3 regions of the Bacillus safensis genome follow, and region 2 is predicted to be linked to each of the others. Evidence: riboswitches for the same ligand, from Rfam matches in the RefSeq annotation. Region 2 holds a riboswitch; each other region holds the start of a gene.
What was found. Region 2 has a riboswitch for thiamine pyrophosphate ahead of thiT (energy-coupled thiamine transporter ThiT). Riboswitches for the same ligand answer to the same signal wherever they lie in the genome.

Region 1 (3,283 bases), 790 kb from region 2:
CGTTTTTCTTTCATGATGGCATATTGATTCAGTACACCTGTTTTGGATAGTGCGTCCACCACCACTTTCGCAAGGCAGCCGCCAAGTATCATTCCACTAATGATTTGAGTCACAAGCGTCATAAGTAAAACTTGAGGCGTGTAATATCCAAAGCCTTTTGCCACGAAACTGTAAGACATCGCTCCGATAGCGGCAAAGGCACCAGAGAGCATCAGTGTCCACATGCGATACCGTTTATAACCAAAAAGAGCAAAGGCGATTTCTGCCCCAAGCCCTTGGCATACACCAATCAGCAGAGCTGAAAGTCCAAAGTGGCTTCCTGTCAATAATTCCACAGCAGCGGCGGCTGTTTCCGCAATCAGAGCAGCTCCCGGCTTTTGAATGATATATGCAACGATTGGACTGGCAATGACCCATATTCCAAACATGATGTTGCCTCCTGCTGGGCCCACAAGTGCTGTAATCGGTAAGTATAGCGTGGACCATCCTAAATAGATCACACCGCACGCAACGGATAAAATCACTGCAAGGACGACTTCTTTCATCTTCCATGTCATGATGTATGCACCTCCAGTTGAACTGGCCACTCTTCAACAGTAAAGGCCATTTCCCAAAACTTGTACTCGAGCTGGCAGCTTAAGATAAAATGCTGTTTCATTTTTTCCTTTTCCTTCTCACTTGCTGCTTCCGCCAACTGATCGAGCCGCTTGCAAAGCTCACCTGTAACAGAATCGGTTAATCCTCCATAAAACGTGATCCACTCATAAAACGGATGTGACGGGTCTGGCTGCACATCTGTAAGCATTCGTTTCCCTATTTCCCAATATGTCCAAGGACATGGAAGCAGGACAGCGATGATTTCACCAAGCGTGCCTTCTTGCGCGACTTGCAGCATGTGATGAATATAGTGATGAGCACTCGGAGCCAAAGAAGCACCTTGGAGCTCATCATATGCTACTCCTGCCACTCGGCAAAGGTTTTGATGAGGATGCGTCTCACTATCTAGTACAAACGCAATCTGCTGATGAAAAAACGCAATATCCTCTCTGTCTGTACATCTGCTGAGCGCTGCTGCATAAATTTTAATGAATGCTTGTAAGTATTCTGCATCTTGTTTGACGTAATGAATGATTTGTTCCTTTTCCAGCTTTCCTGCTGCCAGGCCTCTGACGAACGGATGCTGATAAATGGCTTCAAATAACGGTTCTGCTTCTTTCCTTAATTGCGTAGAAAATGTCATAAAAAAAGCCTCCTCTTCTTCAGTTGAATAAATGAAAAAGCCACCCCAAATGGAGCGGCCTTCTTATCAATTCAATCATGAATAAGACAAGGTCCAGCTCCACTTCCCTCCGCTAGTACGAACTAGATCAGGTTCAAAGGGTCCAAGATTTTCTCTTGTCTCAGTCATACATGACTCCCCTAGTGGACTTTTGTCATTTAATTATCTTTACTCTACACATGTGGCGATTTGATGTCAACCGCCTTTCTTAATTCAACGTTCTGATTGTTGGCAGCTTCTCGATCCCTGCAGCATAGTAGAAATTCAGCACACTGAAGAAATCAATCGGCTTTCCTGTTTTTAAATCTACAGCTAAAATATGATCACCGTAATTTGTCATATCATCAATATCTAAGCGTCTTGGTGTTGTCTTCCCGAGTGTATCAACAAAGGTATCATGGTAATATTGCCCGCTTGCATATGATGATTGATGGTACATAAACAATGTCTCAACATCTAAGTAAACGAGGATGGCTTCTGAGGAGCTCGCATAAGGAGCTGAGTATGACACAGGAGCCGAAATGTTTTTTACTTTCACACTTGAGATTGAATGAGTTCTTTGCTCGTATTTTCCATCATAAGAGAAATAAAAAACACGCTCCCATTCATAATTTGCTGTCTTTGTTTGCTTATTGTATACTTTTGTACCATTTGCAAATACATCACCGTTTGCATACTCAGCTACAAAATATTGCAAGGTGGACGAAAGAGATACAGCCCCCGTGAAATTGGGCGGGTTTTTTGCATTTACTTGTATCGTGTAGGAATCTCCAAATTCTCCGCCGCTTGTAATACCGAATGCATAATCACCTGCTGGTAAGTTGGTCAATCCAAGCAGGCTGCCTGCCGGTTGAATCAAATCTGTCGGGTAGGCTTGTCCTGTTTCATAATCAACAACAAATAATTGAACAAAATAATCAGGGTTTGAAGAGGTAATCCGGCTGATGAGTGCCTGAGGTGAAGATGTGCTTAAAAACCATAAATCAACTGGGTCGTCCTCTGTTAAGACAGCCGATTGATTAATAGCTAGTCCATCAATGGAGCGAACGGCAGACGTGCGCATTTTGCCTTCTTTAGCAGCTTTTCGTTTGATACTGATTCCTTTCTTCTTATTCACTTTAAATGATTTTTTCACTTGCTTCTGTTGAATAGCGGTTCCTTCATCCTGCTTTTCAAACGATTCTTGCACTTGCTGAATCGCTTTTTCCGTCAGTGGTGATATTTTCCCTTCTGATTTCGGTGCTTCTTCTGCTTTTAATGCTGGTGACAACAAACCTGTTGCGACGAGTAAAACAGATAGTAAAGCTGCGGTGATTTTGACATAAAATGCTCTCACAGGAACATCCCCTTTTTCCTCATTTGGGTTTTTTACCCTGTGATTATTTTACCATTATTCTAATTACTGTTTTGGTCTTTTTTGGGACATTTTTATAACAAAAAAACCAGCCGCATGAGTCACGACTGGTTTTTGATCGTTTTATGCAATAGTTTTGACAAACAAGCGTGCTGTTTCTGCACTTGATCCCGGGTTTTGTCCAGTGATGATTTGTCCGTCAACGACAGCAAATGGCGCAAAGGCGTCTCCTTTTTCAAACGCTGCCCCCTGCTCACGAAGTTTTGTTTCCAATAAAAATGGAACTTTTGATGTCAGCTGCACGGCTTCCTCTTCTTCGTTTGTGAAGCCTGTGATTTTTTTGCCTTCGATAAATGATTTGCCATTTTCATCCTTCACATCAACGAATGCTGAAACGCCATGACAAACGGCTCCGATCGCACCATTTTTATCTGAAACTGCTAAGATCGCATCCGCTACCAGTTGATTAGACGCAAAGTCGATCATAGGGCCGTGCCCTCCAGCAAAGAAAATTCCGTCATAATCAGCGGGATTCACATCTGTAAGCGCCTTTGTGTCTTGAAGTAATTCATATACATCTTGATATTGCGCTGGGACACCTTCAGGAATTGAATTTTTGTCAATTGGTACAGTGCCACCTTGAATAGAGA
Region 2 (3,283 bases):
GAAGGGAAAGCCCTATCTCTAGGGTTGTCAGAGGATGTCAAGACCTGGTAAGGTTCTTCGCGTTGCTTCGAATTAAACCACATGCTCCACCGCTTGTGCGGGCCCCCGTCAATTCCTTTGAGTTTCAGTCTTGCGACCGTACTCCCCAGGCGGAGTGCTTAATGCGTTAGCTGCAGCACTAAGGGGCGGAAACCCCCTAACACTTAGCACTCATCGTTTACGGCGTGGACTACCAGGGTATCTAATCCTGTTCGCTCCCCACGCTTTCGCTCCTCAGCGTCAGTTACAGACCAGAGAGTCGCCTTCGCCACTGGTGTTCCTCCACATCTCTACGCATTTCACCGCTACACGTGGAATTCCACTCTCCTCTTCTGCACTCAAGTTTCCCAGTTTCCAATGACCCTCCCCGGTTGAGCCGGGGGCTTTCACATCAGACTTAAGAAACCGCCTGCGAGCCCTTTACGCCCAATAATTCCGGACAACGCTTGCCACCTACGTATTACCGCGGCTGCTGGCACGTAGTTAGCCGTGGCTTTCTGGTTAGGTACCGTCAAGGTGCGAGCAGTTACTCTCGCACTTGTTCTTCCCTAACAACAGAGCTTTACGATCCGAAAACCTTCATCACTCACGCGGCGTTGCTCCGTCAGACTTTCGTCCATTGCGGAAGATTCCCTACTGCTGCCTCCCGTAGGAGTCTGGGCCGTGTCTCAGTCCCAGTGTGGCCGATCACCCTCTCAGGTCGGCTACGCATCGTCGCCTTGGTGAGCCATTACCCCACCAACTAGCTAATGCGCCGCGGGTCCATCTGTAAGTGACAGCCGAAACCGTCTTTCATCCTTGAACCATGCGGTTCAAGGAACTATCCGGTATTAGCTCCGGTTTCCCGGAGTTATCCCAGTCTTACAGGCAGGTTACCCACGTGTTACTCACCCGTCCGCCGCTAACATCCGGGAGCAAGCTCCCTTCTGTCCGCTCGACTTGCATGTATTAGGCACGCCGCCAGCGTTCGTCCTGAGCCAGGATCAAACTCTCCGAGGTATGCAGGATGCATATCACACATGCGTTGCTACACGATGTAGCGAACTTAGCATGTGATCATTTCCTGCCTCGCCAGTTTGACTGACTACCTATGAAGTTTCATAGGATTTTTTTATAAAAACTCGAATTAACAGGTACGTTTTGTCTTGTTTAGTTTTCAAAGATCATCTTCGTCGTCTCTCAGAGGCGACTTTATTAATATAACATTCTATCAAGATAAAGTCAACAACTTTTTTCTTAATGTTATTTATCAACCGCGCTGTTTCAGCGGCGAATACAAATATAACACCTTTTGAAAGAAGAAACAAGTATTTTTTCTAAATAATTTATTTTTCCTTATCTCTTCCTATATATTGATACAAATGCTGCTTATCTCGGGAATTGTCTATTGTTGATCCTGCAGGTCTTTAGTATATTTATAATAGATTGAAACTAAATAACCGCAGGGGGAGCTTTGTGCTGAGAGTGAACATTCGTTGTTCTGACCCTTTGAACCTGTCAGTTAATACTGAAGTAGGAATGTGGAATCACTTGAATACATACGGTGTATTCAAATCGATATGTTTTTCTATGAATAACATACTCATCCTTACACGGTCTCTCCTTGCTCAATTCATGAAAAAGGAGATTTTTTTATGCAGCAATCAAATCAATTGGTACGACTGATGGAAATCGCGATTATGACTTCACTTGCTCTTGTATTAGATTACTTATCAGGTCTCTTTTTAAGAATGCCCAATGGCGGTTCTCTTGCGCTGATTATGATTCCCGTTATTCTCATGTCTATTAGATGGGGAATATCTACCGGATTTATCATCGGTGTGTTAATCGCAGGTCTTCAGCTGATGAATAGCCCGATCATCGCTACACCTGTTCAAGGATTCCTCGATTACTTCGTTGCATCCGTTGTCATTTCTTTAAGCGGCCTGTTTTCTGGACTGATCAAAAAAGCCATTCAGGATCAAAAGCGAAAACAGCAATTCTTCTATATTACCTTAGCTGTTTTTGTTGCTAGTTTATTCAGACTGCTGACGTTCTTTATTTCTGGCGTCGTTTTCTTCTCTCAATATGCACCGAAAGGAACACCAGGATGGGTCTACTCTTTAATTTATAACAGCACATATATGGTTCCTTCATTTATTATTTGCAGTATCGTTCTTTGTATACTCATCCCAAGTGCATCTCGTTTGGTTTTTCCTCGTCAAAAATAACCGGCTGATTTCAGCTGGTTATTTTTTTATGCATAATTTGCTGCTCTATGGAATCTATTAATAATAGAAGATTTCATGCTGGAGGTACGACAATGAGCCCTTACTCCATTATGCTGTGCTGCTATATTCTCAGTCTTGCTTATTTTTTGGCAGGTTTCTATGAAGCTTTAAAAATAGCAGGCGTGAAAGGAAAAGTAGAAGCTTCACCGTTTATTTCTTACATGCTGCTTGCTGTGCTCTTCACTTTTTTCTCTCATTATTACTGGAAGCTGACGATTTAATCCGCTGTACATGGTTATTCAATATAGAGAGCTCCCATCCATACCCTATTTCATTATGGTTCTCGCCAGCCAGCTCGAACTGGCTGGTAACGACAAAACTAGGTTGAAGTTTTTGATAAAATTGTTTTGCCGAATTTTGCTCAAACACCCATAGCATCAACCTCTGATACCCTTTTTCTATTAAATAATCGACACCTTTAGCAATTAAAGCAATACCCGCACCTGATTTCTGTTTCTGTTGTAATAAATAGATGGCATACAGCTCTCCATCATATGTAGAATAACGTTCGTCACGTTGTTTTCCGAAAGAAGCAAAACCAAATACGCCATCCGCATCTTCTGCGACAAACGTGCCTTCAAGCGATCTTTTTCTCCAGCTCTCTTTCCGATCTTTTATATTTAAACCATCCAAATAATCCTGATTAATAATGCCTTGATAAGTCGTTTGCCAGCTCTTCACATGTATTTCGGCGATTTTAGGAATATCTTGATGTACAGCATGTCTCACCTTCATCCGCACCACTCCTTTTAGTTTTTTACACCCTATCTTCATTATCATAAATTCCTATTACGTAGAATTCAATGGTCTGTATTTCAATGGTTAAAACTTCTTCTATAAAAAATAGACACCTTCTGCTGGAAGGTGTCTATTGATTTTATTCTTCTATTTGAGTATCAGCGATCTCTTTTTTTCTTGGCTGTTTGATTTCGTTTGTCAGCTCTTGAATGCTTTGCTTCACATTTCCTTTGCCG
Region 3 (3,283 bases), 310 kb from region 2:
GGCCCTAATGTATAAAATGGGGCTTCCTTGCAAATGTCCATTTGCTTGTCCACATTCTCTTTAATTTTATCCATTGGCACATGACCGGGCCCTTCAATCATCACCTGCACATCATGTTTCCAAGCGATCTCTGTTAACTCACCTAACGTTTCCAGCTCTGCAAACTGCGCCTCATCATTGGCATCAGCAATCGAACCTGGTCTTAGTCCATCTCCAAGTGAAAAGGCAATATCATACGTTTTCATAATTTCACAAATGTCTTCGAAGTGCGTGTAGAGGAAATTCTCTTGATGATGAGCAAGACACCATCTTGCCATAATTGCCCCGCCTCTTGAAACAATTCCGGTCACCCGATCAACTGTTAGCGGAATATATCTTAACAGCACGCCCGCATGAATTGTAAAATAATCTACACCTTGTTCTGCTTGTTCAATTAATGTGTCCCTGTACACGTCCCACGTCAAATCTTCTGGGACTCCATTCACTTTTTCAAGGGCCTGATAAATAGGAACGGTTCCTACTGGAACTGGGCAATTCCGAATGATCCATTCTCTCGTTGTATGAATATCCTTTCCAGTAGACAGATCCATCATTGTATCTGCCCCCCATCTGATCGCCCATGTCATCTTTTCTACCTCTTCATTAATGGATGACGTGACAGCTGAATTGCCAATATTCGCATTGATTTTGACATGAAAATTCCTTCCGATAATCATTGGTTCACTTTCTGGATGGTTAATATTCGAAGGAATAACGGCTCTTCCGCTCGCTACTTCCTCTCTAACGAACTCAGGGCTTAGCTCTTCTCTTATTGCGATAAACTCCATTTCAGGCGTAATGATGCCTTTTTTGGCATAATGCATTTGCGTCACGCGCGCTCCTTGTTTCGCGCGGAGCGGCTTATGATGAAAATCAGTTTGGACAGAATGGAAGGACTCCTTCTCCCTTGACCGATATCCGTTATCTTCCGGTTTTACATGACGCCCTTCATAGCTTTCTGTATCTCCTCTTTCTTCAATCCATGCTGCCCTAAGACGCTTTAATCCTTTTGTGACGTCAATATGAACGTTCTCATCAGTGTACGGTCCACTCGTATCGTATACACGGACTGGTTCATTTTTTATGTCGCCCGCCTCTGTCACAGTATGTGAGAGCGCAATCTCTCTTTTCGGCACTAAGATATCGGGCCTTGATCCTTTCTCATACACCTTTCGGCTGCCATCAAAGCTGGATAATAATGATTGGTTGGATGGGACACTTTTCTTTTCCTTCATTTGCTGTTCTCTCCTTTTCTTCTTGTCACCGGACAGGATGGAATCAGCACCAGCAAAAAACCAGGCTCTATTTAAAGAACCTGGTTTCGTCGTCAGAAATAAACATGCATATCATTGATAGGATACATGCATCATCTTCAACTTCCCCACGCTGGTACGAGCCAGATCAGGTCCAAAGGGTTAAGAAGTTTATGCTTCTCTCTCAGCCCATTTACGGGCACCCCTAGTCATTTTTATTGATTTCCACATCAGTGTAGCATAGAGACATCATGAAGAAAAGAAGATTCAGGAAAATAGTTCCTTTCCCCTACAAGCTTTATGGATTATATTGATATACAGATTTCTATACATGATCTGTCTCTCTCATTTCAATTAAATCTGAAATAATCGTTGATCCTTTTCTCCTATTATGTATAATTAATCTAAACGGAGAATTTTTATACAATTTATTCAAAGGAAGTTCTAGTCGATTGCAAACATTTCTCACATTTATCGTCGTAGGATTCTCAATTGCTCTGCCTGTTGGAGCGATCACGGTTGAAATGACAAAACAGGGACTCAAAAACGGATTCTTTCATGGTTTAACTGTCGGAGCAGGCGGTATGACCATAGACTTATTACTTATCTTGGCTTTATATGCTGGATTTGCTCAGTTTTTATCTTTGCCGTTTGTTCAAATCCCGCTCTGGCTGATCGGAGCTGTATTTTTAATGATTCTCGCATACGACTCCATTAAACACGCGGATCAAGATATCCATTTAGCAGGAGAAAAGGTCAATAAATCATTCGCAAAAACATATCGAAACGGCTTGCTCGTGGCGGTATCTCCTGGAAATCTTGTGTTCTGGGTTTCTGTTTTTGGTGCTGTACTTGCGGATGCGTATACAAAAACAGATTCATCTGAATTTATGCTGGCTGCCGGCGGTATCTTGGCAGGGATTTTCCTTCATGACATCGGTCTTCTCACACTTGTATCGTTAACAAGAAAAGTGATGAATCGGACGATGATCAAGTGGACATCCATTATTGCTGGTATTTTATTACTAGGGTTTGGCTGTTATTTCTTTTACGAATTTTATATAGGCATCAAGGTTTATTTTTAAGAAAAGGCTAAAGTTCGTGATGAACTTTAGCCTTTTTGTGTCAAACTATCGGGTCATGCCTGTTTGGCCTGTTTCAAATTGCGTTCTTCTCATGTCTCTAAAGCGTGTGAATGCACCTTCATCTTTTATGACTTGGACTGCTCTTCCATCCGCATAACGAGTCGCTGCTTCTTCTACTTGTGATACGCCTTCTGACGTCAGGCGGCCATCTGATTTAATGGCAATATACACATTCTCATCCGTCACCATGACTTGAGAGTCTGCCACGTGATTCATTTTATTGACGCGGTTGGCAATTTTTCTTGAACGCTGAATGTTCTCTTGTTTATCATAGCCTGAGAACGACATTTGGTTATGATAATTCATATCTCCATGACTGTAGCGTCCATCTCCACCTGTGAGAGGCATTCGATCATCCGTTTGAGGACGTGTACGGTAATCAACATTTGTTGTATTTCTCCCGTTCATTCCCTCCATAAGTTCAGAAACTGGTCCTTGATGATCTTGGTTGTTGTCTTCTGCTCGTTGATTTGAATGATAACCAACCGGCTGGCCTGATTGATTATGACGTGTATCGACACCTGCGTTATTATTTGCACCACATGCCGTTAAACCAATAGGAAGAAGCACTAATGCGATTGTTTTTTGCCATTTTTGTCTCAAACGAAAAACCCCCTGTACAAATTCAATCTCATGAGCGCGAAACAGGCTCTGTTTTAGCATGTACAGTTAGGAAAAAAATCAAGCTGTCAGTTATAAACAAAAAAAGGAACGATTGAGATCGTTCCTTCTGTCATTAATCTTCTTCCTCTTCCTCCGGCCTTGCAAAAACGGATTGACCTGGATATGGCTGCATATAAGGCTGAGCTGGATAAGCCCCCATTTGGCCATAAGGAACAGGATTCG

Region 1: linked by a shared signal. The riboswitch ahead of tenA (thiaminase II) and the one ahead of thiT (energy-coupled thiamine transporter ThiT) in region 2 are both predicted to bind thiamine pyrophosphate.
Region 3: linked by a shared signal. The riboswitch ahead of thiC (phosphomethylpyrimidine synthase ThiC) and the one ahead of thiT (energy-coupled thiamine transporter ThiT) in region 2 are both predicted to bind thiamine pyrophosphate.

Annotation. Positions count from the first base shown of each region.
Region 1 is NZ_CP154909.1:3,516,230-3,519,512, forward strand. Features, by position in the region: gene AAYR28_RS18105 (ECF transporter S component) at 1-557, opposite strand, end outside; gene tenA (thiaminase II) at 554-1,240, opposite strand; TPP riboswitch at 1,328-1,431, opposite strand; gene AAYR28_RS18115 (hypothetical protein) at 1,488-2,615, opposite strand; gene AAYR28_RS18120 (type 1 glutamine amidotransferase domain-containing protein) at 2,757-3,283, opposite strand, start outside.
Region 2 is NZ_CP154909.1:2,730,729-2,734,011, forward strand. Features, by position in the region: rRNA gene AAYR28_RS14080 (16S ribosomal RNA) at 1-1,038, opposite strand, end outside; TPP riboswitch at 1,474-1,575, shown strand; gene thiT (energy-coupled thiamine transporter ThiT) at 1,674-2,249, shown strand; gene AAYR28_RS14090 (hypothetical protein) at 2,342-2,530, shown strand; gene AAYR28_RS14095 (GNAT family N-acetyltransferase) at 2,490-3,044, opposite strand; gene AAYR28_RS14100 (flotillin family protein) at 3,187-3,283, opposite strand, start outside.
Region 3 is NZ_CP154909.1:2,418,631-2,421,913, forward strand. Features, by position in the region: gene thiC (phosphomethylpyrimidine synthase ThiC) at 1-1,274, opposite strand, end outside; TPP riboswitch at 1,401-1,509, opposite strand; gene AAYR28_RS12450 (LysE family transporter) at 1,745-2,377, shown strand; gene AAYR28_RS12455 (YhcN/YlaJ family sporulation lipoprotein) at 2,423-3,040, opposite strand; gene safA (SafA/ExsA family spore coat assembly protein) at 3,174-3,283, opposite strand, start outside.